Regions from separate parts of the Arthrobacter sp. Soc17.1.1.1 genome, predicted to be linked through region 2. Evidence: predicted binding sites of a transcription regulator. Region 2 holds the regulator's gene; the other holds the start of a gene.
What was found. Region 2 encodes LexA, which represses DNA repair genes until DNA is damaged. Its sites were predicted from a motif close to TCGAACANNTGTTCGA; they were not measured.
Positions count from the first base shown of each region.

Region 1: a site for LexA is predicted at 9,613-9,628, ahead of V6S67_RS02695 (HNH endonuclease signature motif containing protein). Genes of this name have one in related genera too.

Region 1 covers NZ_JBAJII010000001.1:563,524-577,945, forward strand. Annotated here, with positions in the region: gene V6S67_RS02655 (sensor histidine kinase) at 1-268, opposite strand, end outside; gene V6S67_RS02660 (response regulator transcription factor) at 278-988, opposite strand; gene V6S67_RS02665 (DNA repair helicase XPB) at 1,060-2,742, opposite strand; gene V6S67_RS02670 (helicase-associated domain-containing protein) at 2,735-5,176, opposite strand; gene V6S67_RS02675 (hypothetical protein) at 5,269-5,550, opposite strand; gene V6S67_RS02680 (cold-shock protein) at 5,738-6,121, shown strand; gene V6S67_RS02685 (DUF3027 domain-containing protein) at 6,131-6,676, shown strand; gene V6S67_RS02690 (MFS transporter) at 6,711-7,988, shown strand; gene V6S67_RS02695 (HNH endonuclease signature motif containing protein) at 8,071-9,600, opposite strand; gene serC (phosphoserine transaminase) at 9,708-10,832, opposite strand; gene V6S67_RS02705 (metal-dependent transcriptional regulator) at 11,076-11,774, shown strand; cyclic di-AMP (ydaO/yuaA leader) riboswitch at 12,017-12,169, shown strand; gene V6S67_RS02710 (NlpC/P60 family protein) at 12,175-13,032, shown strand; gene V6S67_RS02715 (NlpC/P60 family protein) at 13,058-13,915, shown strand; gene V6S67_RS02720 (HNH endonuclease) at 14,149-14,422, shown strand, end outside.
Region 2 covers NZ_JBAJII010000001.1:1,322,289-1,336,710, reverse strand. Annotated here, with positions in the region: gene hisH (imidazole glycerol phosphate synthase subunit HisH) at 1-114, opposite strand, end outside; gene hisB (imidazoleglycerol-phosphate dehydratase HisB) at 111-728, opposite strand; gene V6S67_RS06055 (histidinol-phosphate transaminase) at 875-1,969, opposite strand; gene V6S67_RS06050 (LysM peptidoglycan-binding domain-containing protein) at 2,049-2,624, opposite strand; gene lexA (transcriptional repressor LexA) at 3,002-3,715, shown strand; gene V6S67_RS06040 (ATP-dependent DNA helicase) at 3,794-5,875, opposite strand; gene hflX (GTPase HflX) at 5,868-7,448, opposite strand; gene V6S67_RS06030 (class I SAM-dependent methyltransferase) at 7,619-8,239, shown strand; gene dapF (diaminopimelate epimerase) at 8,270-9,226, opposite strand; gene miaA (tRNA (adenosine(37)-N6)-dimethylallyltransferase MiaA) at 9,223-10,167, opposite strand; gene miaB (tRNA (N6-isopentenyl adenosine(37)-C2)-methylthiotransferase MiaB) at 10,164-11,714, opposite strand; gene V6S67_RS06010 (regulatory protein RecX) at 11,760-12,770, opposite strand; gene recA (recombinase RecA) at 12,776-13,825, opposite strand; gene V6S67_RS06000 (DUF3046 domain-containing protein) at 14,037-14,255, opposite strand.

The DNA of each region.
Region 1 (14,422 bases), 760 kb from region 2:
GGTTCGCCACGAGCTTGGTGCCGTTCCGGTCCAGCACGGCCGCGTAGTACCGCAGGACGGCGCCGTCGGCCTGCGGCTCGGCGGTGTAGATCTCGGCGGCGACGGCGCGGGCGTTGCTCTGGAGGTCGGCGTCCACCCGGTCGATCAGGCCGTCGCGCAGGAGCGAGACCGTGGCGAGGCCCGTGATGCCCACCGTGACGATCATGAGGAGCATGATGATCGCCACGAGCTGCGAGCGGAGCGACGCCGCGTTCCAGCGCTTGATCAAGAGGCCGCGCTACCGCTTGTCGGCGGTACGGAGCAGGTATCCCACGCCGCGCTTGGTCTGGATCAGCGCCACCGCGTCGGGGTTCCGGTCGATCTTCCGGCGCAGGTAGGAGATGTACGACTCCACGATCGAGGCGTCGCCGTTGAAGTCGTACTCCCAGACGTGGTCGAGGATCTGCGCCTTCGAGAGCACGCGGTTCGGATTCATCATGAGGTAGCGCAGGAGCTTGAACTCGGTGGGGGAGAGGTCGATCGTCTCCCCGCCGCGGCGGACCTCGTGCGCATCGTCGTCGAGTTCGAGGTCGTCGACGCGGATCACGGCGTCGTCGTCCTCCAGGGGGTGTGTGCGGCGCAGCACGGCCCGGATGCGGGCCACGACCTCGTCGAGGCTGAACGGCTTCGTGACGTAGTCGTCGCCGCCCACCGTCAGGCCGGTGACCTTGTCGTCGGTGTCGTCGCGGGCGGTCAGGAACACCACGGGGAAGTGGCGACCGGCGGCGCGCAGCCGCCGCGTGACGGTGAAGCCGTCCATGTCGGGGAGCATGACGTCGAGCACGGCGAGATCGGGGTTGTGCGTCTCGGCGGCGGCGAGGGCGTCACGACCGTTCGCCGCAGCGACGACGTCGAAGCCGGCGAACCGGAGCGAGGTCGACAGGAGCTCGCGGATGTTCGGTTCGTCGTCGACGACCAGCAGTTTCGCTTCGGGGGCTGTTTTCTTCATCGCACCAGTATCCGCACGTTGTCTGTGAGTTGGCTGGAGCATCGCTGTGCGGTTGCTCCCTGCACGCTGGGCTACTTCTCGCCGGTCGGGGCGTCGCCGCGCTCCTTGTCCGGTGCCTCCCCGATCGACGCGGTATCGAGGATCCGATAGGCGTAGCCCTGCTCGGCGAGGAACCGCTGGCGCTTCGCGGCGAAGTCCTGATCCAGGGTGTCCCGTGCGACCACGGTGTAGAAGCGGGCGGCGCGGCCGTCGGTCTTGGGCCGGAGCAGGCGGCCCAGGCGCTGTGCCTCCTCCTGCCGTGATCCGAACGAACCGGAGACCTGGATCGCCACGGATGCCTCGGGCAGGTCGATCGAGAAGTTCGCGACCTTCGACACCACGAGGACGTGCACGTCGCCCGCCCGGAAGGCGTCGAAGAGCCGCTGCCGCTCCTTGACCGTCGTCTCGCCCTTGATCACCGGGGCGTCGAGCCGTGCCGCGAGGTCGTCGAGCTGATCGATGTACTGGCCGATGACGAGGAGCTGCTCGTCCCTGTGCGCCGCGACGAGCTTCTCCACCACGTCCGACTTCGTGTCCGACGTCGAGCACAGGCGGTACTTGTCGGCGTCCTCGGCCATGGCGTAGGCGACGCGCTCGTCGCGCGGCAGGTCCACGCGCACCTCCACGCAGTCGGCCGGGGCGATGTAGCCCTGTGCCTCGATGTCCTTCCACGGTGCGTCGTACCGCTTCGGGCCGATCAGCGAGAACACCTCGCCCTCCCGGCCGTCCTCGCGGACGAGGGTGGCCGTGAGGCCGAGCCGGCGGCGCGCCTGGAGGTCGGCGGTCATCTTGAAGATGGGGGCCGGGAGGAGGTGGACCTCGTCGTAGACGATCAGGCCCCAGTCGTTGGCGTCGAGCAGCTCGAGGTGCGGGTAGAGCCCGCCGCGCCTGGTCGTGAGGACCTGGTAGGTCGCGATGGTCACGGGCCGCACCTGCTTCACGGCACCGGAGTACTCTCCGATCTCCTCCTCGGTGAGCGAGGTGCGCTTGAGCAGCTCGTCCTTCCACTGCCGTGCCGACACGGTGTTGGTCACGAGGATCAGCGTGGTGGTCTGGCTGGTCGCCATCGCGGCGGCTCCCACGAGTGTCTTCCCGGCGCCGCAGGGCAGGACGACGACGCCGGAGCCGCCCGACCAGAAGTTCTCGACGGCGAGCTGCTGGTAGGGACGGAGCGCCCACCCGTCCTCGTCGAGCACGATGGGGTGCGGTGTGCCGTCCACGTACCCCGCGAGGTCCTCGGCGGGCCAGCCGAGCTTGAGCAGCAGCTGCTTGAGCTGGCCGCGCTGCGAGGAGTGGACGACGACGGTCTCGCCGTCGATCCTCGGGCCGAGCAGCGGCTGGATCTTCTTGGCGTGCAGGACCTCCTCGAGCACGGGGTAGTCGGTGGTGCGCAGCACGAGCCCGTGCTGCGGGTCCTTCTCGAGGCGGAGGCGGCCGTACCGGGACATGGTGTCCTCGATGTCGATGAGGAGGGCATGCGGCACCGGGAAGCGCGAGTACTTCAGGAGGGTGTCGAGGACGCGCTCGGCGTCGAGCCCTGCAGCGCGTGCGTTCCACAGGCCCAGCGGCGTGAGGCGGTAGCTGTGCACGTGCTCGGGGGCGCGTTCGAGCTCCGCGAACGCGGCGATCGCGTGCCGTGCCTCGGTGGCCTGCTCGTGGTCCACCTCGAGCAGGATGGTCTTGTCACTCTGGACGATCAGCGGCCCGTCAGCCATCGGCGATGCTCCCTTCGAGGATCTCGACGTCCATGACACGGTGCACGGACACCACTTTCTCCACCTGCGTCTCGGGGTCGACCACGCGCAGGCGGCCGCCCGACACCGACAGTGGAACAAGGACCTGGCGCACGTGATTCCCCTCGCTGTCGGCGGTACCGAGGCGGATGCGGCTGCGGGACCGGATGGCCGCACGCAGTGTCTCCAGCCCGAGGAGCGTCTCGCTGTCGGAGCCGCCCGCAGGGTCCGCGGTGACCGGCCTCGCCGAGCGGAGGGCCTCGACCTGTGCGGCGATCTCCTCCTCGGCCACGGACCAGGGGTTCAGCCGTGATCTCAGCTGCTCGGGCGGTACGCGGGCTGCCGTGACCGGCTCGCCCGGCGCAGGGGAGGGGCCGACGGCGGTGGCGTCCGACGCGGGGGAGAACCCGAGATCCCGCAGGAGCGCGGTCAGCTCCGGCGCGGACGCCGGCGAGACCAGGACCGTCGGCGCGATCCGGACGACGCCGAGCACCGCGGCCCGCGGATCGGCCAGCACGGCGGCCGCCACGGCGTCGTCCTCCGTCCGGAGATAGCTCCCGGCGCGACCGACACGGAGCCTGCCGTACCGCGACGCCGTGTCCTCCACGAGATACGTCAGGGCCTGCGGGATCTCGGTGATCGACGAGGAGCGCAGGAAGGCGAGGATCGACGGCGCGTCCTCGCCGGCGTCGAGCGCCGCACGGACGGAGTCCGCGGAGAAGCGGTAGGTGGTGGCCGGGCCCTGGCCCTCGGGCGTGGCCATGCGCAGCAGGCCGCGGGCGATTTCAGGCCGCAGGTACCCGGGTGCCACGGCGGTGAGGTCCGCCTGCAGCACCACCTGCGAGACCGGTTCGGGCAGGGCGTCGCGCACGGCGAGCGCAGCATCCTCGAAGCGGCCCTCGGCAATCAGCCGGCCGGCCCCTGTGAGGGCGCCGCTGCCGGTCAGCCCGAGGGATGCGGCCTCGGTGAGCATGCCGGGCAGCAGGCGGGCGAACCGCCGGTGCAGGCGGGGCTGGTGCCAGGAGGCGAGGCCCACGACGGAGGGCTCGTCGAGGACCGGCGCGGCTGCGGGGCGGTCAGGCGCGTCGTCCGTACCGGTGGCGGCGTCCGTGCCGGTCGCCCGGTCGCCGCTCGCGGCCCCGGAGAGTTCAACGGCGACGGCCAGGAATCGCTGGCGAACCATCGGGGCGTCGGGCCGGGACGCCTCTGCGGCGAGGGCGTTGATCGCGGTGCCGTCGGGCATCCGGGAGCCCACGAGGGCCGGTGCACGGTCCACGGCCAGCCACCCCTCGACGAGCAGGAGCCACTGGGCATCCCGGTCCAGCGCCTCCCAGGCGTCGAGACGCGACGTCTTCCAGCGCGAGTCGTCCGGATCGAGGGTGAGGAGTCCGACGGCGGCAGCCAGTTCCAGCAGCCACGCCGCCGTGCCGTCGTCGGTGCGCAGCGCCTCGCGGACACGTCGGAGTTCACGCACCCCGACGCCCCCGGACCGCAGCGTGGTGACGGGCGTCGACGCGACGGAACCGAGGAGGGCGGTCATGAGCCGGAGGGTCTCCGCGATGGCGCCGAACGCCGCGTTGTCGCGCAGGCTCGCCCGGGTGGTGCTCCCCGTGGCGGTGGGCGGTGCGATCTCGAGGGACGCGAAGACCGCGTGTCCGCGCAGCGCCATCCCGACGCTGCGGGGCAGCTCCACGTGCAGGGCGTCCAGCGGTGCGAGCAGGCACCGGTCCTGCAGCCAGCGCACTGCGGGCTGGGAGACGCCGTCGCCTCCCGCCGCGGTGGAGCCGACCGGGGTGTCCCTCAACCGTCGGAGGAGGGTCGCGGCAGCCTCGGGGGCGTCGGCCAGGACGCGGTCCCAGGCCACCCGGTCCGAGGTCAGGAGGGTGAGGGCCTGCGCGGCGGACGCGCTCGTCATCGTGTCGTCCGCTGCAGCAGGGTCGAGGAGCGCGACGGCCTGGATCAGCGTCGGGCCGAAGCGGGGGATCGACCGGGCGAGCGCGCGGAAGGACCTGCCGAGGCCGGCGGGGTAGGGGCCGACGGCGTCGGGCAGCGCGCCGACGGGCAGGAAGCCCTCCGCCACGGATCCCGTGATCAGGGCACGACCGAGGAGATCCGCGAGGACGGCGTCGATGGCTTCGGGATCCGGGTCAGCGAAGGCACCGGTGAGGCGGTCCCGTGAGACGGGGCGGGCGTCGTCGTCGCTCAGGACGACGATCGTCTCGATGACCTGCAGGTGCGGTCGGGAGATGTTCTCGAGGGCGCGCTGCAGACTGGCGCGGGTGGACGCCCGTGCCGCGAGCGCGGCGAAATCGGGCACCGGGGGGAGGATGAGATCGGGCCGGACGGCGAGCAGGCCGCGCAGGTCGTCGTCGCTCCTGCGGGCCAGGTGTTCGGCCAGTGCTCGGATGGCGGACATTCCTTCAAGCGTACCTGCCACCTCCGACACCGGCCCGGTCGATCGTGCGCCTCGGCTCGCGCTCGCCGGAGCGGATGCGGCTGTGGATGCGGTCAGGATCTGCGGCGGGAGACAGCCGACCAAACGACGAGCGCCGCCATCAGGAGGAAGGCGATCGGCAGGCAGAAGTAGGTGGCGAGCACGAAACCGGGCCACACCGTCCCCTGGAGGAAGGCGGTGGCGAGGATCGCCGCGAGCGAGACGAGTCCGACCGCGGCGAAGGCGACCGCGAGGATCAGCACGACGGACCGGCCGCGGGATCTCCCGTCCTGTGTGTCGCCGGTGCCGTGCCGGGGGTCGGGGGAGTGGGCCGGTGCCGGTTCGTCGGGGATCATAGCCGTCCCAGACTACAAGAACCACGGCGGCGGTGGCCCCGGGGGACGCTATATCCTAGGGGGTACAGACTTCCCCGGCCGGACCGAGCGGCAGTGCGCCCGGGCATCGGGACACCCGAGCGCTCACGGATCGGGGCCAGGACCGCAGGCGCTCGCCGCCCGGTACAGCTAAGAAGAGGTAGACGACGTGCCCATCGGCAAAGTGAAGTGGTTCGACGCGGACAAGGGCTTCGGGTTCCTGTCCACCGACGACGGCAAGGAGGTGTTCCTGCACGCCTCGGCGCTGCCCGCCGGGGTGAGCGAGGTGAAGGTCGGGACGAAGCTCGAGTTCGGGGTGGCCGACGGACGGCGCGGACCCCAGGCGCTCTCCGCACGCATCCTCGAGCAGGCCCCGTCGGTGGTCAAGGCCACGCGCAAGAGCGCCGATGACATGGCCGTCATCACCGAGGACCTCATCAAGCTCCTCGACGGGGTGTCCAACGGCCTCCGCAAGGGCCGCTACCCCGAGAAGGCGCATGCCTCGAAGGTCGCGGCCGTGCTGCGCGCCGTCGCCGACGACCTCGACGCGTAGGCTTCGATCATGACCTCGAGCAACCTTGAGACTGCCGGCGCCGCTGCGTCCACCGATGCCGGGACGCCGGCCGAGGTGTCGACGACCGCTCCGGTCGAGGCGCCGCGCAAGCCCCGGGCATCGCGTCGCATCCCCAAGTCCGACGTCGTGCTCGAGTCCGCCGTGGACCGTGCCCGCCTCGGCATCCTCGAGGTCGCTCCCGAGGAGCAGGTGGGCCGCCACGTGTCCGCGGTCGTCGAGGGCGAACGTCTCGTCACGCACCGGTTCGAGGCGTTCGTGCCGGGCTATGGGGGATGGCACTGGTACGCGAGTGTCGCCCGTGTGGCGCGCAGCAAGGACGTGACGGTGTGCGAGGTGGGTCTCCTGCCCTCCGCAGCGTCGCTCATCGCGCCCGAGTGGCTGCCGTGGTCCGAGCGTGTGCGTCCCGAGGACTCCCAGACGGACGGGCCGGTGCCGGCCGACGGCGCGGCGCAGGCCCAGGACGACGAGGCGTCGTCCGCTGCGGCCGGGACAGGGCTGGGCGCCGACGCCGCGGAAGTCCCCGACGCCGGGTGACCGCGTCGTGGCTCCGTAGCGGAAGGTGGGGGACGTGAGTACCTTCCGATCGCTCGGCATCCACAACTATCGGCTCTGGTTCGTCGGGGCCCTGATCTCCAACATCGGCACCTGGATGCAGCGGACGGCCCAGGACTGGCTGGTCTACGACATCCTGACGCCGCAGAACGCCTCGGCGCTCGGTATCGTCATGGCCCTGCAGCTGGGTCCACAGCTCGTCATCGCCCCCTGGGCGGGCCTCATCGCGGACAGTGTCGACCGGCGGCGTCTGCTCGCCGTCACACAGGTGGGCATGGCGCTCCTCGGTGTGGGGCTCGGCCTGATGGTCCTGCTCGACGTCGCCGTCCTCTGGCACGTCTATGCCTTCGCCCTGGCGCTCGGTATCGTCTCGGCCTTCGACGCCCCGGCGCGGCAGGCCTTCGTGTCCGAGCTCGTGCGTGACGAGTACCTGCCCAACGCGGTGGCCCTCAACAGCGCCTCCTTCAACGGCGCACGCCTGATCGGTCCGGCGATCGCGGGCCTCCTGACCGCCGGGGTCGGCCCCGGGTGGGTGTTCCTGATCAACGCCCTGACCTTCGGCGCGATGGTCTACGTGCTCCTCGCGATGCGCAGTTCCGAGCTGAACAGGCAACCGCGGCAGGCGCCGGGCAAGGGCAGGATCCGGGCCGGGTTCGCCTACGTACGGCACCGGCCCGACCTCATGATGGTGCTGCTCGCGATCTTCATCGTCGGTACGTTCGGCCTGAACTTCGCCGTCTTCATCGCCTCCATGGCGCGCACGGAGTTCGGGCAGGACGCCGGGGTCTTCGGCGTCCTCTCCTCCGTGATGGCCATCGGATCGGTCGCCGGGGCGCTGCTGTCCGCGCGGCGGGACCGCCCGCGCCTGCGCTTCGTCTTCGGGGCGTCGGCCGCCTTCGGTCTCGCGTGCATCCTTGCTGCCCTTGCGCCGACCCTCTGGCTGTTCGGGCTGGCGCTCGTGCCGGTGGGCCTGTTCGCGCTGACGCTGATGACGAGTGCCAACGCCTACGTGCAGACCACCACGGATCCCGTGATGCGCGGCCGCGTCATGGCCCTCTACTTCGCCATCTTCCTCGGTGGGACACCGCTGGGTGCGCCGGTGGTCGGCTGGGTCTCCGACGCCTTCGGTCCGCGGTGGAGCCTCGGGGTCGCCGCTGCCTCGGGGTTGATCGCGGCAGCGGCAGGGATCTTCTGGGCGTGGCGCTATCACGAGGTGCGGCTGCGCTACGACCGGTCCGCACCGCGCCGCCTGCGTCTCGACCACGAGGCCGGAGCGGGCGACAGTACTCCGTAGGGTTCGGGGACTGCACGTCACGCCCGGCCCATGATGCGTCACCGACGGCGATCACCAGGACCTGCCGGTCCGGCTGGTTCGGCTAGCCCGGAACGGACAGCATGTCCCGCCGCCCGACGTCCGCATCGATGGCCTGGCCTGCCCGCCAGAACAGGTTCCGCCGCGGTCCGACGGCGCGTCCCCCGCCGGTGAGCGGAGTGAACCACGGGATGCCGGCCCGTGACTGGACGTCCCAGGCGCCCCGATGGACGGTGTGATGGTGGTGCGAGCACAGCAGGACACCGTTGTCGATGCTGGTCGATCCGCCACGGGACCAGGGTGTCAGATGATGGGCCTCGCACCAGCCGGCGGGGATCGAGCAGTCGGGGAAGGCGCAGCCCCCGTCACGTGCGACCAGTGCACGGCGGAGGTGGGGAGGAAAGAGCCGCTGTGCCCGGCCGAGATCCAGCACCTGGCCGCGTCCTCCCAGGACCACCGGGATGAGGCCGGCGTCGCAGGCGAGTCTCCTGATGGTCCGGGCACTGGCCTGTACCGAGAACACAGTGGAGCCGGCCTGCTCGGTCATGCCGACGAGGTCCTGGTAGGCGATCGTCACCATGACCTGCGGACGGTGCCCTCCGGTTGCCGGGAGGCCTGGGGCGGACAGGGCGATCCTGCAGGCCGCTACAAGGCCGTCCAGCAGGTTCTGCGCCCTCGTGGGGGCAGCGCCGACCCCGGCTGTGGGTGTCGGGGGACCGCCGTCGCCGGCGGCCGGGGTGTTCGCAGGCTTCCCGCTGCTGCCGGTCCCGCGGGGATTGCCTGCAGAGTTCATCACGGTGGCGAGGTGCTCGAACTGCTCATCGGTCGCGCCGATCTCGAGGACGTGCAGGCCGTGGCGACGGCCCCTGAGGAAGACACCCTGCCGGGCACGCAGGATCTTCTCGGTGGGCTCCTGCCCGTCCTGGTCGAGCACTGATTCCCAGCGCCGCGCCAGCACCCGCAGGACGTCCTCGTCGGACTCGATGCCCTGACGTGTGAGGTGGTGCTCCATGGATGCGAGCTGATCCGGTGTCGCGAAGGAGTGCACCCGCTCGATGGCCTGCGCGATGACGGTGGCCGCCCGCCCACTGATCAGGCATGCCCTGGACGCGTCTCCGAGCACTCCGAGCGGCGCAGGGACGGTCGCTCCCGTGGCCGACAGGCCGGGCAGTACGACCGCAGCCAGGGCCAGCCGGCGTCTCGCCTCCGCCCGGCCGATGCCCAGCACGGCCCGCAGGAACTCCGCGCAGTCCCTGTACCCGGTGCCGGCCCCCTCCCGCACGGGTGTCGACGGCTGTTCCACGCCGGGCGCAGGCGCCGCAATCCGAGTTCGAACCGGTGCGGACGCGAGGCCGGCATCCGGGTGTTCGTCCGCCTCCAGATGATGGTCCGCAGCAACGCCGGCGACGAGGATCTGCAGGTGATCGACGATCCTGGACACGTGCTCGACCTCGACGACGAGGTCGCGGGCCTCGGTCCTGGACAGGACGTGGTGCCGTCGGCCCAGGGCACGCGCACAGTCGGCAAGGGCGGTGCGCGCCGAATCCAGCGAACTGCCCGCTCGCCTCAGTGGTCCGGTCGGTGCGACGGCCATGGCTCCATTTTATGGAACGCGTGTTCTATTCCGCAGGGCAGGACGTGGATGTGGAGGAGCAGTCATGCGATGGTGTCCACAGAGCGCGGGCCTGTGGACGACCGGCCCTAGAGGAGGTTCTCGACGACGTGATCGATGCAGGCGATCAGGGCCGAGACGTCGTCGGGCTCGATCGCCACGAACGTGGCGACCCTGAGCTGGTTGCGGCCCAGCTTGCGATAGGGCTCCACGTCGACGATCCCGTTGGCCCGGAGGATCGCGGCGATGCGTGCTGCATCCACGGCGTCGTCGAAATCCACGGTCACGATCACGTTCGAGCGGTCTTCGGGACGGACGACATACGGGCGGGCGACGGCGGACGCCTCGGCCCAGCGGTACAGGCGCCCCGCCGAATCCGCCGTCCGTGCGGCCGCGAAGGGCAGCCCGCCCTGCGCGTTGAGCCACTGCACCTGCGCGTCGAGCGTCACGAGCGTGGACAGCGACGGCGTGTTGTAGGTCTGGTTCAGGCGCGAGTTGTCGATGGCGGTCTGGAGGTTCAGGAAATCCGGGATCCAACGGTCGCCGGCATCGATCCGCGCGGCGCGTTCGAGTGCGGCGGGGGAGAAGAGTCCCAGCCACAGGCCGCCGTCGGACGCGAAGTTCTTCTGCGGCGCGAAGTAGTAGACATCGGCCTGCGCCACGTCCACGTCGAGGCCGCCGGCGGCCGACGTGGCGTCGACGACCACGAGTGCACCGTCGTCGGCGCCGTCGATCCTCCGGACCGGAGCGGCGACACCGGTGGACGTCTCGTTCTGCGGCCAGGCGTAGGTGTCCACGCCGGCCTCCGCGACAGGGTCCGGCCGCGTGCCGGGTTCCGACGTGATGACGGAGGACGCGTCCAGGAACGGCGCCCTGCCGGTCGCGGAGGCGAACTTCGAGCCGAACTCGCCGAAGGACAGGTGCTGCGCCTTCCGCTCGACGAGCCCGAACGTGGCGACGTCCCAGAATGCGGTGGATCCGCCGACGCCGAGGACCACCTCGTACCCGTCGGGGGCGCCGAAGAACGTGCTGAGACCCGACCGCACCCGGCCGACGAGGTCCCGGACAGGGGCCTGCCGGTGCGAGGTCCCGAGCAGGGACCGACCCGCCGCCACGAGGGCGTCCACCTGGCCGCTCCTGACCTTCGACGGGCCCGCGCCGAAACGGCCGTCCGAGGGCAGGAGGTGGTCGGGGATGCGGGGCGAGTCACTCATGCGATGCTCCAGCTGTTGGGCGGCAGGTACGGCCTCATTCTGCCCCAGCGGTCCCGGGCCCTCCATTTGTTAACCGGCCGCGGGAAGCCGCCCCGACGGCGTTCCGCCCGATTGCCGGGGCCAATGCGCCATGGGTTAACCTTGGGAGGCGTGGGGCGGAGCAGTCCGTGGCGGCTTTGGCCTGCCTCACCGGCGTGAGGCATTCCAGCCGCGCACCCGCACCGCACCAAGGAGCTGAACCGCATGACGGACCTCATCGACACCACCGAGATGTACCTGCGGACCATCCTTGAACTCGAGGAAGAGAACATCGTCGCCCTCCGCGCGCGCATCGCCGAACGCCTCCGCCACTCGGGCCCGACCGTCTCGCAGACCATCGGCCGCATGGAGCGTGACGGTCTGGTGGTCGTCTCCGGTGACCGGCACCTCGAGCTCACCGAACTGGGCCGCCACAGGGCCACGGGTGTCATGAGGAAGCACCGTCTGGCGGAGCGGCTGCTCAGCGATGTCATCGGCCTCGACTGGGCCTACGTCCACGACGAGGCCTGCCGCTGGGAGCACGTGATGAGCGAGCGGGTGGAGCGGCGGCTCTACGAACTCCTCGGCAAGCCCTCCGAATCGCCGTACGGCAACCCGATCCCCGGCCTCGCGGCCATCGGTGGGGTCGAGTCCGAGCGGTTCACCGACGGCGTGGTGACCCTGCTGTCCGCCATGGGCACGTATGCGCCCGGGAATCAGGTCACCCTGGTGCGCCTCGCCGAGCCGATCCAGGTGGATCCTGAACTGCTCACGCAGCTCGACGAGGGCGGCCTCCGCCCCGGAGCGCAGCTCACGCTCGAATCCGTGGGCGACTACGTGTCCGTCCGTGTGCCGGGGGTCGAGGGCGCCCTGGAACTGCCGCCCGAGGTCGCCTCGCACGTGTTCGTCTCCGTCGCTGCCTGAGGGCGCCGGGGTCGCCGCCTGGGGTCGCCGTCAGGCGGCGCCGGCCGGCGGATCCGCCGGGTCCCGAAGCGCCACCACGCCGGTGCACAGGCGGTCCCTGGAGTCGGCGTCGTCACCAAGAACACACCATTCCGTGATCGTAACGTGACAAACGGGTGTTTTTGTTGTAGCTTTCATCTCGTGCCAAATTCGCTCTAGATCCGGCACCCTCCTGCAAATCGCCTAGCTCTGCCATTGCTCGAGGTCCGTCCGCACCATCGCATGGCAGAGGCGGGGGAACCAATTTCTGGGTTTCGTAACCGAAATCCTTGGGGTTAAGTCGCTGCTTCACGCAGTGGCCGGGTGACTCCCATCCGAATCCGACAGCTCACCTCGCAGGCGTTGGGAGAGGCAATCCAACGTGTCCAATAGCTCTTCACTGGGCCGCCACCGTGCGGCCCGGAACGTCAGCGCGCTGACGAACCTGTCCACTGCAGTCACCTCGAACGCCGGATCGGTCGGCCGCCAGGCAGCCGTCATCGTCGCCGCCTCGGGCCTCGTCCTCACAGCCGGCCTCCCGGCCCACGGCGCCACCCCCGCAGAGCGTGAAGTAACCTCCTCCACGGCGTTGACCGTGAGCCGGGTCGTCTCGGCCGAGGTCACCGTCCCCGCCACCGCCACGGTCTCCTTCGACCGCGTGGCCGTCGAGGTCACCGCCGCCCCCGAACCCGTCGTCGAGGCACCTGCGCCCGTCGTCGAGGAGCAGGCACCCGCCGCGCCGGCCCCGGTCGCAGCACCCGTCGCCGTCGCTCCCGCCCCGGTCGCAGCGCCGGCCGCACCCGCCCCGGCGGCAGCACCTGTCGTCGCCGCTCCCGTCGCAGCGCCGGCTCCCGTGGCACCTGCCGCAGCGCCCGCCGCCGTCGCACCGGCCCCCGCGGCTCCCCAGCCCGCTCCTGCCCCCGCCCCGTCCTCCGGCGTCGCTGCCGGCCTGGTCGGCTCGGCGTACGCCCAGATCGGCGTGGCCCAGGACTGCACCGCCATGGTCGAGAAGGCACTGCGCTCGGTCGGCAAGTCCGTGGGCGATCTCGCCCCGGGCCAGTTCTTCCAGTTCGGCGACGTCGTCGGGAGCCCTGCGCCCGGTGATCTCGTCATCACCGGCGGCCACGTGGCCATCTACGTCGGCAACGGCCAGGTCATCAGTGGCGGCCTGAACGGTATGAACACCGGCCTCCACTCCCTGTCCGACCTGCCCGGCGCCAGCTTCGTCCGCGTCCGCTAGAAACCCACACCCGGAGTTATCCCCCATGCCTTCATCCGTCATGCCCGCACGCCACAGAGCAGAAGCGCGGTCCGCCGCCGGCTTCTCGGAGCTCGCCAGAGCAGTCACCTCGAACGCGACCGGGATGGGCCGCCAGGCCGCCGTCATCGTCGCCGCTTCGGGCCTCGTCCTCTCCAGCGGCGTCGCCGCCAACGCAGCCGACGTCCAGCCCCAGCGCGACGTCGCCGCGTCCAGCATCTCCCTCGCCTCGGCCCGCACCGCCGTCGTCGCGCCCGCCGAGCCCGTCGTCTCCTTCAACAGGACCGCGGTCAAGGTCAACGCGAAGCCCGTCGTCGCCCCCCAGGAGCCCGTCGCCGCAGCGCCGGTCGTCGAGGCCCCGGTGGCCGCAGCGCCCGTCGCCCCGGCTCCCGTCGCCGCCGTCGAGGTCCCCGTGGCCGTCCAGGCCGCAGCTCCCGTCGCCGCACCGGCACCCGTCGCCGCACCGGCAGCAGCCGCTGCTCCGGTCGCCCCGGCCCCGGCACCGGCAGCCCCCGCGGCTCCCGCCGCGTCGTCGGGCGTCGCCGCGACGATCGCCGCAGCGGCCAAGGGCCAGCTGGGCGTCACCCAGGACTGCACCCGCCTGGCCAGCAACTCGCTGGCCGCCGCGGGCATCAACTTCCACGGCTGGCCGGCAGGATACCTCTCCCTGGGACGCACGGTCAGCGCCGGCGAGGCCATCCCCGGTGACCTCATCTACTACGCCGACGGCGGCATGGGCATGGCCCACATCGCCGTGTACATCGGCGGCGGCCAGGCCGTCCACGGTGGGTTCAACGGCAACTCCACGGTCATCGCCCCCGCCGAGCTCGGCTCGGGCGGCGTGTACATCCGCGTCGGCGGCTGACCGGCCGACGGAGACGATCACGGGAGGACCGGCACCATGTGCCGGTCCTCCCGTGCATTCCCGGCATGAGCGGGTAGCAGATCCGGCTGTGCGCCACATGCGCGCCGCGGAATGCCGACGATTAGCCGCCTGCGTGTGTTTTGCTTACCCTTGCAGTGTCAATCCGAAGCACGTCTCCCGAACCCCGGGATGGCAACCGGTTGCGGGAACAGGTCAGCATCGAGGCTTTGTTCATGCGCACTCTTGTTCTGAATGCAGGGTATGAACCACTGGCGGTGGTCACCTTCCGCCGGGCACTGGTGCTTGTGCTCACGGGCAAGGCCAGCGTCGTCGCCGAGGACGACGATCCGGTCGTCGGACCGACGGAAGTGCTGGGCCGGCCGTCGGTGATCCTCCTCAACCGGTACGTGAAGGTCCCGTACCGGCACGACGTGACCGCCACGCGACGCGGGGTCCTGCGCCGCGACAACCACCTATGCGCCTACTGCGGGAAGACCGCCTCGACCA
Region 2 (14,422 bases):
GTCGTCGGGCTTGGCGCTGAGGACGACCTCGGCTCCCACGTGTTCGAGGGCGCGGACCACGGAGCGGACGTTGCCGGAGCCGTAGTCGAGCACAGTGACGGTACGGGGGCTCACAGCGCTCCCTTCGTGGAGGGGATGCCCTCGACCCGGGGATCGGGTTCCACGGCGGCGCGGAGAGCCCGGGCGAGGGCCTTGAACTGGGCCTCGACGATGTGGTGCGGGTCGCGGCCGCCGAGGACGGTGACGTGCAGGCAGATCTGCGCGTGCAGCGCGATGGCCTCCAGCACGTGCCGGGTGAGCGATCCCGTGAAGTGGCCGCCGATGAGGTGGTACTCCTGACCCGCCGGTTCCCCGCCGTGCACGAGGTACGGGCGTCCCGAGATGTCGACCACGGCGTTCGCGAGGGCTTCGTCCAGCGGGACGGTCGCCTCACCGAAGCGGCGGATGCCGGCCTTCGTGCCGAGGGCGATGCGCAGGGCCTCGCCGATGGCGATCGCGGTGTCCTCGACGGTGTGGTGGACGTCGATGTGCGTGTCCCCGGAGGACGTGATGGCGAGGTCGATCAGCGAGTGCTTCGACAGCGCGGTGAGCATGTGGTCGTAGAAGGGCACCGTGGTGTCGATCGAGGACACCCCGGTGCCGTCGAGGTCGAGCTCGACGACGACGCTGGACTCGCTCGTGACGCGTTCGATCCGGGCCGTGCGGCCGCGGGCGGCATCAACTGTCATGGCATTCCTTCTGTGCGCTGCCGGGCATCCGGCACTGATCGGGGTTCGGCGGTGGGTGGGGGCGATGCACGGTGCAGGACCACCCCCAAGTCTAGGAGACTCGCGTGCGCGACCTGCGCCCGCGGGCCAGAGAGGGCCGGAGCGGACTACAGCAGCTTCGTCAACGCCGAGAGGAACACGGTGGTCTCGTGTTCTGTTCCCGCCGTGACCCGCAGGGACCCCGGGATGCCGACGTCGCGGATGAGGACTCCGGCCTCCAGCAGTCCCTCCCAGACGCGGTGCGGATCCTCGAGACCGGAGAAGAACACGAAGTTCGCATCCGACGGTGCCGGAGACAGTCCGAGCCGCTCCAGCTCCCTCACGATGCGGTCCCGCTGCACCTTGATCGCCTCGACGTTGGACAGCAGCGTGTCGGCGTGCGTGAGCGCGGCGTTCGCCGCAGCCTGCGTGATGGCGGACAGGTGGTACGGCAGGCGCACCAGCCGCAGGGCATCGGTGACCTCGGGCGCGGCCGCGAGGTAGCCGATCCGGGCTCCGGCCAGGGCGAAGGCCTTGCTCATGGTGCGGGACACGAGCAGCCGCGGGCGCCCGGGCAGGAGCGTGAGCGCGCTCAGCGTGCCCTGCTGGGCGAACTCCCCGTACGCCTCGTCGACGATGATGATGGCGCGGGCGGCCTCGCCGGCGTCGTAGGCGGCCTCGATGACGTCGAGTCCCAGGGCGGTGCCGGTGGGGTTGTTCGGCGAGCACAGGAAGACGATGTTGGCGCCGGACCCGCGGACCGCCCGGGCGGTGGCCTCGGGGGTCATGGCGTAGGCGGCCCCGCGCTCCGCCGTGACGTAGCGGGTGCCCGTGCCGCTGGCCAGCAGCGGGTACATGGAATAGGTGGGAGGGAAACCGATCGCGGTCCGCCCCGGTCCGCCGAAGGCCTGGAGGACCTGCTGCAGGACCTCATTGGAGCCGTTGGCCGCCCAGAGCTGGTCGGGGGTGAGACCGTGGCCGAGGTAGTCGGCGAGGTTCTTCCGCAGTTCGGTGAATTCACGGTCCGGGTACCGGTTCAGCCCCTGCGTGGCCCGGGCGACGGCCGCCACGATGGCTGCATGCACGTCGTCGGGGACGCCGTGGGTGTTCTCGTTGACGTTCAGGAGGATCGGGACGTCCAGCTGGGGTGCACCGTAGGGGTGCAGCCCCACGAGGTCGTCACGCAGCGGGAGGTTTGCGAGGGCGTCGACGGATGAGGGCACCTCACGAGTTTAAGCGATGCGGGCTGCAGCGGCGAACGGAGCAGGCCGGCGACGATCACCGCCGCAGTGTGCTGCATGCCTAGCCGTCCGCGGGGATCGCGACGGTCTGCCCGGCCTGCACGACGGAGCCGCGCAGGTCGTTGAGTTCGACCATCTCCGCGACGACGTCACGGGGATCGCGCTCCGGTGCGTACCGGACGGCGAGGTCCCAGAGGGACTCCCCCGCAGCGACACTCACCTCGACCGTCGACGACGGCGCGGGCAGCGACTCGCCGGCCTGCGCCTGCGAGGTGAGGAAGGCGCCGAGCAGGATGAGGGCCGCCACTCCCAGCGCGATCGGCAGGCCGACCAGGACGAACCGGCCGCGCCGCGTCAGGGTCAGGGGGCGCTCCGCACTCCGCTGCGTGGAGGTACGGGGCTGTACTGAGCCGTCGGGCTGCGTGGAGGGACGGGGCTGGAGGAAGGCGTAGGGAGAGTTCGAGGTGGAGGAGGTGGTGGACGTCGTCGTCCTGCGGGACGGTCGGGGGACACGCGGACGGATCGACGCGGGGAACTCCGATGCCGTGGGGCGGACGAGACGCAGGCGTCCCCCGCCGCGGGTGGGGGTCGGCGCCCATAGCGCCGTGCTGCCGTGCAGTGCGGGTGCTTCAGCCATTGCCTAGCCTCTTTCCCTTCGAATAGCCGATCAGGGCTGGACTCCTGTTTCGAACGCGTGTTCTAATTTATCTGAGCCTATTTCTAGCACTGAGGGACGACCGTTGTCGAGACTCGCTCGAACATATGTTTGAAAAGCCCCACCGTCTGCCCTAGCGTGAACAGGGCAGGGCATCGACGTCACCGGCTGCTACGGAGCGGCAGGAACGGCGTCGACATACCTCAGGCAATCACCCGCCACTGACAGAACCGTTTCCCGCGCAGGCGGGGGGCGGCAGGCGGGCACAACGGGATCTCCAGTCCAGGGCGAAAGGCGCAACAGTGGCGGAACCAACACGGACGGACCGGCCGGATTCGAACACGGTGCCGGCGGACGCCGTGCCCATCTCGGCCGGTCGCGGCCGTCCCCGCGGCCGTTCGGTGTCCAAGGGGCTGACGGCGCGCCAGCTGACGATCCTCGAGACCATCCAGCGTTCGATCGCGGACAAGGGGTACCCGCCGTCGATGCGCGAGATCGGCGACACGGTGGGCCTCGCGAGCCTCTCGAGCGTGACGCACCAGCTGTCGCAGCTGGAGCGGCTCGGCTATCTCCGGCGCGACCCCAAGCGCCCCCGGGCCATGGAGGTCCTGCTCCCGCTCACGCTGCCGCCGGAAGCGCCGGCCGGCGCGGACGGATCGGCGGAGCGGAAGACCTCCGCCGAGCACCGCGTCGCGGTGGACACGGCGCTGGTGCCGCTCGTGGGCCGCATCGCAGCGGGCGGGCCCATCCTCGCGGACCAGGTGGTGGAGGACGTCATGCCCCTCCCCCGGCAGCTCGTGGGCCACGGCGAGCTCTTCATGCTGCGGGTCTCCGGGGACTCGATGGTCGACGCCGCGATCTGCGACGGCGACTGGGTAGTGGTCCGCAAGCAGCAGAGCGCCCAGAACGGCGACATCGTCGCGGCGCTGCTCGACGACGAAGCCACCGTGAAGACGTTCCGCCAGCGCGACGGCCACACCTGGCTCCTGCCCCAGAACACGCGCTACGAGCCCATCCTCGGCGACCACGCCAGCATCATGGGCAAGGTCGTCTCGGTGATGCGCGCGCTCTAGCAGCCCGCTTCCACCGGTGCGCGGAGGGCGCCGCAGTCCCCGACTGCGGCGCCCTCCGCGTACCGCGGGGCAGGCGTGTCAGCGGGCGGAGAGCCGTTCGAGGATCCCGGTGACAGTGGCCCTGTCGGTCGTCGCCCAGAACGGCGGCAGCGCTGCGCGGAGGAAGCCGCCGTAGCGGGCCGTGGCGAGGCGGCTGTCGAGCACGGCGACGACGCCCCGGTCCCCCGCCGAACGGATGAGCCGCCCCGCCCCCTGCGCGAGCCGCACCGCTGCGTGGGTGGCCGAGACGCTCATGAAGCCGTTGCCGCCGTTCCGTGCGACCGCCCGCGTGCGCGCGGTCATCAGGGGGTCGTCGGGCCGCGGGAACGGGATGCGGTCGATCACCACGAGGCGGCAGGAGGCGCCGGGCACGTCGACACCCTGCCACAGGGACATCGTGCCGAACAGGCAGGTGTCCGGTTCGGCCGCGAACCTGTCCACGAGGCCGCTGAGCGAGGACTCGCCCTGGCAGAGGATCTCGAAGTCGACCTGCGGCCGCAGCGCCTCGGCCGCCTCCTCGGCGGCGCGCCGTGAGGAGAACAGCCCGAGCGCACCCCCGCGGGAGGCCTTCAGGAGCGCCAGCAGCTCCTCGAGCTGCGCAGCGGAGGTTCCCCGTTCCGGTTTCGGCAGGTCCTTCGCCACGTACAGCACGCCCTGCCGCGGGTAGTCGAACGGGCTGCCGACGTCGACGCCGGTCCACGCCGGCGCACCCGGTCCGCTGAGTCCCAGCGACCCGGCGACGGGGCCGAACTCGGAGCCGATGGCGAGCGTCGCGGAGGTGAGGATCACGGTGTGGTCCTCGAACAGTCCCTCCCGCAGGCGTGCCGCGACGGACAGCGGCGCGACGTTGAGCGTGGCCGGCGCGGTCTCGTCCGGCTGGGCATAGCCGGAGCCGGGCGTGAACGTGCTGGGGCGGGACGCCCACACCACCTCGCCGGCGGTAGAGGCCGCGAGGATCCGCTCCGCGAGGTCGAAGACCAGGGTGGCGCGCGAGCGGGCCACCTGCCGGCCGCCGTCGGCGTCGGCCTCGGACTTGCCGTCGGTCTTCGTGTCGGACAGCGCGGCCCGTGCCGCGTCGCGGACCTGCTCCAGCGACTGCTCGAGGTCCTCCGGCAGGCCGCCGGGCAGGAGCCCGGAGGGGACGAGTTCCGACGCCGCCTCGAAGGCGGACGCCGCGGTGTCGAGTCCGCTGGTGCCGATCGAGGCGTGGCGGCGCAGCGCCGTGGCGGCCGCGCCGACCATCGAGGCGGACAGCTGCCCGGACACCGCCCCGGTGACGCGGTCGTGCAGCTCGTGGGCTTCGTCGATCACGACGACGTCGTACTCGGGCAGCACGGCGAGGCCTTCGAACGCACTGATGGCGAGCATGGCGTGGTTGGTGATGATGATGTCGGCGTCCGCGGCCGCTGCGCGCGCCTTCTCGCTGAAGCACTCCTGCGCCATGGGACAGCGGGCGGCACCGACGCACTCCATGCTGGACACGGACACCTGGCGCCACGCGCGGTCGCTCACGCCGGGCACGAGGTCGTCGCGGTCACCGGTGGAGGTCTTGTCCGCCCACTCACGGAGCCTCACCACCTCACGGCCGAGGGCGGAGGAGGGACCGCCGCCGCCCGGCGCGGGGGCGGGGTGCGGGGTGGCGTCCTCCCCGAGACTGAAGAGGGCATCCGGGGCGTCCTCCTCGGGGAAGCCACCGCCGGTCTTGTGGAGGCAGACGTAGTTCGAGCGGCCCTTGAGCAGCGCGACGTCGACGGGACGCGCGAGGGCGGGCCGCACCGCGTCGAGCAGGCGCGGCAGGTCCCGGCCCACGATCTGCGCCTGCAGGGCGAGCGTCGCCGTGGACACGACCGACGGGCGGTCGCTGTCCATGGCGTGCGCGATGAGCGGGACGAGATAGGCGAGCGACTTGCCCGTGCCGGTGCCGGCCTGCACGAGCAGGTGGTCGCCGGAGCGGATGGCCTCGCTGACCTGCCGCACCATCTCGTGCTGGCCGGCGCGCATCTCACCGCCCATGGCCCCTACGGCGGCGTCGAGCAGCTCGAGTGCCTGCCGGGCCTCGGCGGTGTGGCGCGCCGGGTCCGGCGCCACGACGGCGGCGCCGGACGGCGTGCTGTCACTCATGCTGCAGATACGGCTCCAGATCGGCGGCCAGGCCCTCGCGGACCATGACCTCGAGGCGTGTCCCCTCGTCGACGTGCTCGAGGCCGAGGATCTCGACGTCCTCCTCGTGCAGCCGGCTGAGGACCTGTCCCTGCTCGTAGGGCACCAGCAGGTCCATCTTGACCCCGGGGCGGGGGATGTTCGTGCTGATGAGCTGCCGGAGCTCGGTGATCCCGGCACCCGTGCGGGCGGACACGACGACGGAGCGCGGCTCGCGCTGCCGCAGCCGCTCGATGACGAACGGGTCGGCGGCATCCGCCTTGTTGAACACGATGATCTCGGGCACCTTGCGGGCGTCGATCTCGGTGAGCACGGCACGGACGGCCGCGATCTGCCCCTCCGGGTCCGGGTGCGAGGCGTCGACCACGTGGAGGATCAGGTCGGAGTCGGCCACCTCCTCGAGGGTCGAGCGGAACGCCTCGACCAGCTGGGTCGGCAGCGAGCGGACGAAGCCCACGGTGTCGGCGAGCGTGTACCCGATGCCGTCGGGGGTCTCCGCCCTGCGCACCGTGGGATCGAGGGTCGCGAACAGCGCGTTCTGCACGAGCACGCCCGCGTCGGTGAGGCGGTTCAGCAGGGACGACTTCCCGGCGTTGGTGTACCCGGCGATCGCGACGGAGGGCACCTGGTTGCGCCGCCGGTTGGACCGCTTCGTCTCGCGCGCGGGCTTCATGGCGGCGATCTCGCGGCGCAGCTTCGCCATGCGGGTGCGGATCTTCCGGCGGTCGAGTTCGATCTTCGTCTCACCGGGTCCACGCGAGCCCATGCCGGCGCTCGCGCTGCCGACCTGCCCACCGGCCTGGCGGGACATCGACTCGCCCCAGCCCCGGAGGCGCGGCAGCAGGTACTCGAGCTGCGCGAGCTCCACCTGGGCCTTGCCCTCGCGGCTCTTGGCGTGCTGGGCGAAGATGTCGAGGATCAATGCGGTGCGGTCGATGACCTTGACCTTGACGATGTCCTCGAGGCCGCGTCGCTGGGACGGCGAGAGCTCGCTGTCGACGATGACGGTATCGGCACCGGTCGCCTGCACGATGCCCTTGAGCTCCTGTGCCTTGCCGGAGCCGAGGAAGGTGCCGGGGTCCGGCTTCAGCCGGCGCTGCACGATGCCGTCGAGCACCTCGGAGCCCGCCGTCTCGGCGAGGGCCGCGAGTTCCTGCAGCGAGTTCTCGGCGTCCTGCGCGGTCCCCTCGCTCCACAGACCGGCGAGGACGACGCGCTCGAGCCTCAGCTGCCGGTACTCGACCTCGGTGACGTCCTCGAGTTCGGTCGAGAGCCCCGCGACGCGGCGGAGGGCTCGGCGTTCGGCCAGGTCCTGCTGGTCCCCGTCGGCGTCCGACCGTTCGTCGTCGCCCGACAGGGCGAGGGCGCGCGAGCGCCAGTTGGTCTCGGCGGGTGCGCTGGTGGCCCCCGGTTTCGTCCCCTTCTTCGCCTTCGCCGCGGCAGCTTCGTCGCTTGCCAGGATGCGGTCGATGACGGCTTGGATCTCCTCGGGGCCCATGTCGGCTCCGGTGGAATGTCCGTGGTTCTCGGTCATGTTCTCCCTAGGTGGCTGTCTGTCGATTCTACGGCTGTCCTCCGGGGCGTTCCATCGGATTCTCCCCCGGCGAAACCGTTGAGGCGCCCGACCGGTGACCAGGTGTGGACGACGGCAGGGACGCGGAGCCGGGTGGGGGTCGCCGTGTGCGTGCCACTAGGCTTTCCCCCATGGATTCACAGCAGGAGCCGCAGCACTATTTCAGCGCCCGGCCGGCAGGACCGGACACGCGGAGGCCCCTTTCGGTCGTCCTGGCGGGCGAGCGACGGGACCTCGTGACGTCGTCGGGCCTCTTCAGTCCGGACGGCGTGGACAAGGGCACCGCGATCCTCCTGGACACCGTCCCCGATCCCGAGGGGCGGCGCCTGCTCGACGTGGGCTGCGGCTGGGGCCCGATCGCCCTCACCCTGGCCCTGAGGGCACCCCACGCCGAGGTCCTGGCCGTCGACGTCAACGAGCGGTGCATCGCGCTGACCACGGAGAACGCCCGGCGGCTGGGGCTCGGCAATGTCACGGCCACCACGCCCGACGCCGTGGACCCGGGCCTCGAGTTCGACACCATCTGGTCCAACCCGCCGATCCGCATCGGGAAGCAGGAACTGCACGCCCTGCTGCTGCGCTGGCTGCCGCGCCTCGCCCCGGGCGGGAGCGCCTGGCTCGTGGTGCAGAAGAACCTGGGCGCCGACTCCCTGCAGCGGTGGCTGGCCGAGGAGCTGCCCCCGGGCTTCGCGGTGCGCCGTGCGGAGACGTCGAAGTCGTTCCGCATCCTGGAGGTGCGGCGGCCCGCGTGAGGTCGGCCGGCGGCCTGTCGTGCCGCGGGCTCAGCCTGCGGGCAGCAGCACGCCGTCGGCCACGAGGACGGCGGGTCCGCTGAGCTGCACGTGCTCACGGCTGTCGGGACCGGCGAAGAAGGTCACGCCGACGACTCCCCCGGGCACGGACACGAGCCACTGGGCCGGGGCGCCCTCGCCCGCCCAGAACCGGGTGCCGGCCGCGGCGGCGCAGGCGCCCGTACCGCAGGACTGCGTCTCGCCGACGCCCCGCTCGTGCACGCGCATGGTGAGGCGTCCGACGCCGTCGGCCCCCACGAGCGGATCCGCCGGGACGACGAGTTCGACGTTGGTGCCCTCCGGCGGCACGGGCTGGACGGCGGGAGGGCGGTGCAGCTCCGTCCGGTCCAGCTCCGCCTGTTCGGCCAGCGCGACGACGGTATGGGGATTGCCCATGCTGATGGACAGGGCGGGCCGGTCGACGTCGAGCCCTCCGATGGAGACGAGGGAGTCCATGCCGCGCGCCACGGCCGCGTCCGGGAAGATGAACTCCCAGGGCCCCATGTCCACGGCGTAGCCGTCCCCGGACCGCGTCACGCGCTTCACGCCCGCACGGGTGCCGATGGCCAGTTCGCCGCCCGCGGGGAGCTCGGCGACACCCTTCGCGAGGAGGAAGTGCGCGAAGACCCTGACCCCGTTGCCACACATCTCCGACACCGACCCGTCGCCGTTGCGGTAGTCCATGAACCACTCGGCGCGCGGTTCCGTCTGCAGCAGGGCGCGTCCCTCGGGCAGCGCGGCGGAGCGGACGGCCCGGATGTAGCCGTCGGCGCCGATCCCCCGGTGGCGGTCGCACGCGGCGGCGACGAATGCCGGGTGGACCGGTGCGTCGCCGTCGGGGTCGAGCGTCAGGATGAAGTCGTTGCCCGTCCCGTGGCCCTTCGTGAAGGGGAGCCCCGAGGGCTGCGGTGCGGGGTGCGTGGGCGTCTCGCCGGGGAAGTCAGTCACCCTTCTAGGATAGGTGCCGCGGCGCGGGCGACGAGCGCGGTGGCTGCCTCCGCCAGGTCCGGCGCCTGCCAGTCGAGCCAGGCGACGCGCGGGTCGCCGCGGAACCAGGTGAGCTGGCGGCGGGCGAAGCGGCGGGTCGCGGCGATGGTGTCCTCCACGGCCTCCGCTTCCGTCAGGGTCCCGTCGAGGACCCGGAGGAACTGCCCGTACCCCAGGGCGCGCGACGCCGTCCTCCCGTCGCGGAGGCCCGCCGCGGCGAGCCGTCGGACCTCGTCGGCGAGACCTGCCCGCACCATCCCATGGACCCGCTCGGCCAGGCGCGCCCGCAGCACCTCCCGGTCGACCGCGAGGCCGATCTGCACCGCCGGCCGGTGGTACTCGCGCCGCGGCATGAAGGCGCTGAAGGGTCGCCCGCTGAGCTCGTGCACCTCGAGCGCCCGCACGAGGCGGCGGTCGTCGTCGATCCGATCGGCCGAGAGGGGATCGACGGCGCGCAGACGCGCCCGCAATGCCGCGCTGCCTCCTGCGGCGAGGTCCGCCTCGAGCCGCGCGCGGACCCCCGCGTCGGTGGGAGGGAACTCCAGGCGATCGAGGGCGGCCCGCACGTAGAGGCCCGACCCGCCGACCAGGACGGGGACCCTGCCGCGCTCGCGGATACCGTCGATGATCCGGCGGGCGTCCTCCTGGTAGGCGGCGACGCTGGCCTCCTCGGTGACGTCGAGGACGTCCAGCAGGTGGTGCTCGACGCCGTGACGCTCCTCGCGGGGCAGCTTCGCCGTGCCGATGTCCATCCCCCGGTAGAACTGGAGGGCGTCGGCATTCACCACCTCGCCGCCGAGGCGCTGCGCCAGGGCGACGCCCAGGTCGGACTTCCCCGAGCCCGTCGGACCGACCACCGCGACGACCGGGAGGACGGCCGGGCGGCCGACCGGAAGGGTCAAGGGGCGCTCGCGCGGACGGGCAGGGACGGCATCCCGAGGGAGACCGCGCGGGGGGCGCCGTCCGATGCCGCGGGGACCCCGCACGAGTCTGCCTGGCTCCGGTCCCAGGCGTCGCCGGCGCGCGACCGGCGGAGCGAGTACTGCGCGGGCGACGGATCGGAGAGCAGGTGGAACGAGGCGGCCTCGGTGACGGGAAGCGTCACGAAGTCACCCGGACGGGGGGCCTCGGCGCCTGCCGGGACGGAGAAGTGCACGAGGCGCTGATCGCGTGCACGGCCGGTGAGCCGGTGGGTCTCGGAGCCCTTCCGGCCCTGCTGGTCGGTGACGAGCACCTCCACGGTCGCGCCGACCTGGCGCGCGTTCTCCTCGCGGGCGATGCGGTCCTGCAGGGCGGTGAGCCGCTCGAAGCGTTCCTGCACCACGGCCTTCGGCAGCTGGTCGGCGAGATCGGCCGCCGGGGTGCCCGGGCGCTTGGAGTACTGGAACGTGAAGGCGGTGGCGAAGCGTGACTGCTCGACGACGTCGAGGGTCGCCTGGAAGTCCTCCTCCGTCTCGCCGGGGAACCCGACGATGATGTCCGTGGAGATGGCAGCGTGCGGCATCCGGTCGCGGACACGGTCGAGGATGCCGAGGAAGCGTGCGGACCGGTAGGACCGCCGCATCGCCTTCAGCACGGTGTCCGACCCGGACTGCAGGGGCATGTGCAGCTGCGGCATCACGTTCGGCGTCTCGGCCATGGCATCGATGACGTCGTCGGTGAAGGCTGCGGGGTGGGGGCTCGTGAAGCGGACGCGTTCGAGTCCCTCGATGGACCCGCAGGCGCGCAGCAGCTTCGCGAAGGCCCCGCGGTCCCCGAACTCGACACCGTAGGAGTTGACGTTCTGACCGAGCAGCGTGACCTCGACGGCGCCGTCGGCCACGAGGGCCTCGATCTCCGCGAGGATCTCCCCCGGCCGCCGGTCGCGCTCCTTGCCCCGCAGGGACGGGACGATGCAGAAGGTACAGGTGTTATTGCAGCCGACGGAGATGGACACCCAGCCGGCGTAGACCGATTCGCGCCTGGTGGGCAGCGTGGACGGGAAGACGTCGAGGGACTCGAGGATCTCGAGCTGGGCGTCCTGGTTGTGCCGGGCGCGCTGCAGCAGGGCGGGCAGCGCGCCGATGTTATGGGTGCCGAAGACGGCGTCCACCCAGGGCGCCCGGCGGAGGATGGTCTCGCGGTCCTTCTGGGCGAGGCAGCCACCGACGGCGATCTGCAGGTCGGGGCGGGCCTCCTTCACGGCCTTGAGGATGCCGAGATTGCCGTACAGCTTGTTGTCGGCGTTCTCGCGCACGGCGCAGGTGTTGAAGACGACAACGTCCGCCTGACCCTGCTGCACCCGGACGAGGCCGGAGTCCTCGAGCAGGCCGGAGATGCGCTCGGAGTCGTGCACGTTCATCTGGCAGCCGAAGGTGCGTACCTCGTAGGTGCGCCGGTCGGGGACGGAGGGGGTGCCGCCGGTCTCACTGGTGGTCGCGCTGGCTGGACCCGGGACTGTGATGCTCACGTCATCCAGCGTACGGCGGGCGGCGCGGACGTCCACAATCGCGGGTCAGTCGCTGTCCGCCTCGGCGAGGACGCCCTTGACGAGGGAGAAGGCGGTCCCCGGGCTGTAGCCCTTGCGTGCGAGGATCCCGACGAGGCGCCGCACCTCCTTCTCCCGGACGGCGCGGTCCGACAGGTCGGCGTTCCGGCGGAGCCTGCGGCGGACCACGTCGCGCGCCTGCTCGTGTTCGTCCTCGTCGGAGAGCTGCAGCAGGGCGTCCTCGGCCAGCTCCCCGTCGATACCCTTCTCGGCGAGTTCCCGGCGCAGGGAGGAGCGGGAGAGCGCCTTCGCGGCGGTCCGCGTCCGTACCCACATCCGGGCGAACTCGGCATCGTCGATCAGCTGCACCTCCTCGAACCGGTCGAGGAGGGAGGCGGCGACGGCGGGCGGGACGGACCGCTCGGCGAGCTTCTGGTCGAGCTGGTGGCGGCTCCTGGCGCCGAGGGCCAGCTGGCGCAGCAGGACGGACCTGGCTTCCGACGTCCACTCCTCGTCACTCTTCTCGGCGACCGGCGCGTCGGGCCTCCCGGCCCCGGTGCGGCCGCCCCGGGACGGCCGGCCGCCCGAGCGGCCACCCGACCGGCGGCCGTCCGAGCTTTCCGGGCTCTCCGAGCCGTGCCCGGTATCGACCGGCGCCGTGTCGTCACCCGGGGCCTCCGGCGCGTACTCCACCGGCGGGGCATCGGCGGACGAGCCGACGACCGGTCCGAACGGGTCGTCCGACGGTTCACGGCGGGAGCCGCTGGGCCGGCCACCCGAACGGGTCTTCCGCTGCCCCCCGCCTGAACGTCGACTCCCGAAGGACGAGGAGGACGACGAGGAGGACAGGGCGGAACCCCGGCGCCCGAAGGAGGACGAGGAGGACGAGGAGGATAGCGAGGAACCCCGGCGCCCGAACGACGGGCGCCGGGGTTCCGCGGCATCGGGAGGATCAGCGGCAGGATCGGAGCCGTCCGCACCGAACAGCCCGGACGAGGCCCCCCACTCGACCGGGTCCGCTCCGGTATCGGACGGCACCGGGCCTACTCGCCGCTGACGGCCTTGAGCTTGGGAGCCTCGGCCTCATCGGCCGCGGGCTGCACCCCGATGCCCAGCTTGACCCTGATCTTCTGCTCGAGCTCGTCCGCGAGGTCAGGGTTGTCCTTGAGGAACTTCCGGGCGTTCTCCTTGCCCTGGCCCAGCTGGTCACCGTCGTAGGTGAACCAGGCGCCGGACTTCTTGACCAGGTTGTTCTCGACGCCCACGTCGATCAGGCCGCCCTCGCGGGAGATGCCGTGACCGTAGAGGATGTCGAACTCGGCCTGCTTGAACGGCGGGGCCATCTTGTTCTTGACGATCTTCGCGCGGGTCCGGTTACCCACCGGGTTCACGCCTTCCTTCAGGGTCTCGATGCGCCGCACATCGATACGGACCGACGCGTAGAACTTCAGCGCCTTGCCGCCCGTGGTGGTCTCGGGGCTCCCGAAGAAGACACCGATCTTCTCGCGCAGCTGGTTGATGAAGATGGCGGTGGTCTTGGTCTGGCTCAGACGCCCGGTGATCTTCCGGAGCGCCTGGCTCATCAGGCGGGCCTGCAGACCCACGTGGCTGTCACCCATCTCGCCCTCGATCTCGGCGCGCGGGACGAGGGCTGCGACGGAGTCGATGACGATGATGTCGATCGATCCCGAGCCGATCAGCATGTCCATGATCTCCAGCGCCTGCTCGCCGGTGTCCGGCTGCGAGACGAGGAGTGCGTCGGTGTCCACGCCGAGCTTCTTCGCGTACTCGGGGTCGAGCGCGTGCTCTGCGTCGATGAAGGCCGCGATGCCGCCGTTGCGCTGGGCGCTGGCGACGGCGTGGAGCGCGACGGTGGTCTTGCCGGAGGATTCCGGGCCGTAGATCTCGACGACCCTGCCGCGCGGCAGTCCACCGATGCCGAGGGCGACGTCCAGGGCGATGGAGCTCGTGGAGATGGTTTCGATGGGGGCACGGGTCTCGTCTCCGAGACGCATGACGGATCCCTTGCCGTACTGCTTGTCGATCTGGGCGAGAGCAGCTTCGAGGGCTTTCTCGCGGTCTGGAGCGGCCATTCTTCACCTCGGTTTTTCATGGCCAACTGGCCTGTTTACGTGTTCGGTACGACTGTATGGGCCTGCGCCGACAGTTTGAGGTGGAGCCGCCGGTATGTGCACAGGAGCGGGCCACCGCCACGATCATCATATCGCGATCCGAACAGATATTCGATTATCCACCGCCCCGCGCGTGTCCCTCGAGCCCGGTCCGGGGACGCGCTGCCGGCGGTCACCGTGGCTTGATGTCGCGGCCGAGCCAGCGCTCCCGCGGCACGTCCTGGATGCGGCACACCGCCTCCCAGACCGTCTTCGGTTCGGTGCCCGCGGCGAGGGCCTCCACCGCCGTCCTGTCGCCCAGTCGGTCGACGACCAGGTCCCGGGCGAGCGTCCTCGAGTACCCCGCCCCGAATTCGTCGTCCATCAACCGCCAGAAGTCGCTCAACCGCATGTGCCGTTCCCTGCTCTCGTCGTCTCTTCGCTCCGCCGCCGCCGGCCGCCGCGTCCGCGCCTACCGCCGTCCACGTCTCCTCCATTCTGCGCGCTCCGCCGCCGCGCGCGGGCGCCGGGGCGGCCGTCCCGTCGGCCGGCGGCCGGACCAGGGAGCCCGGGCGGCCG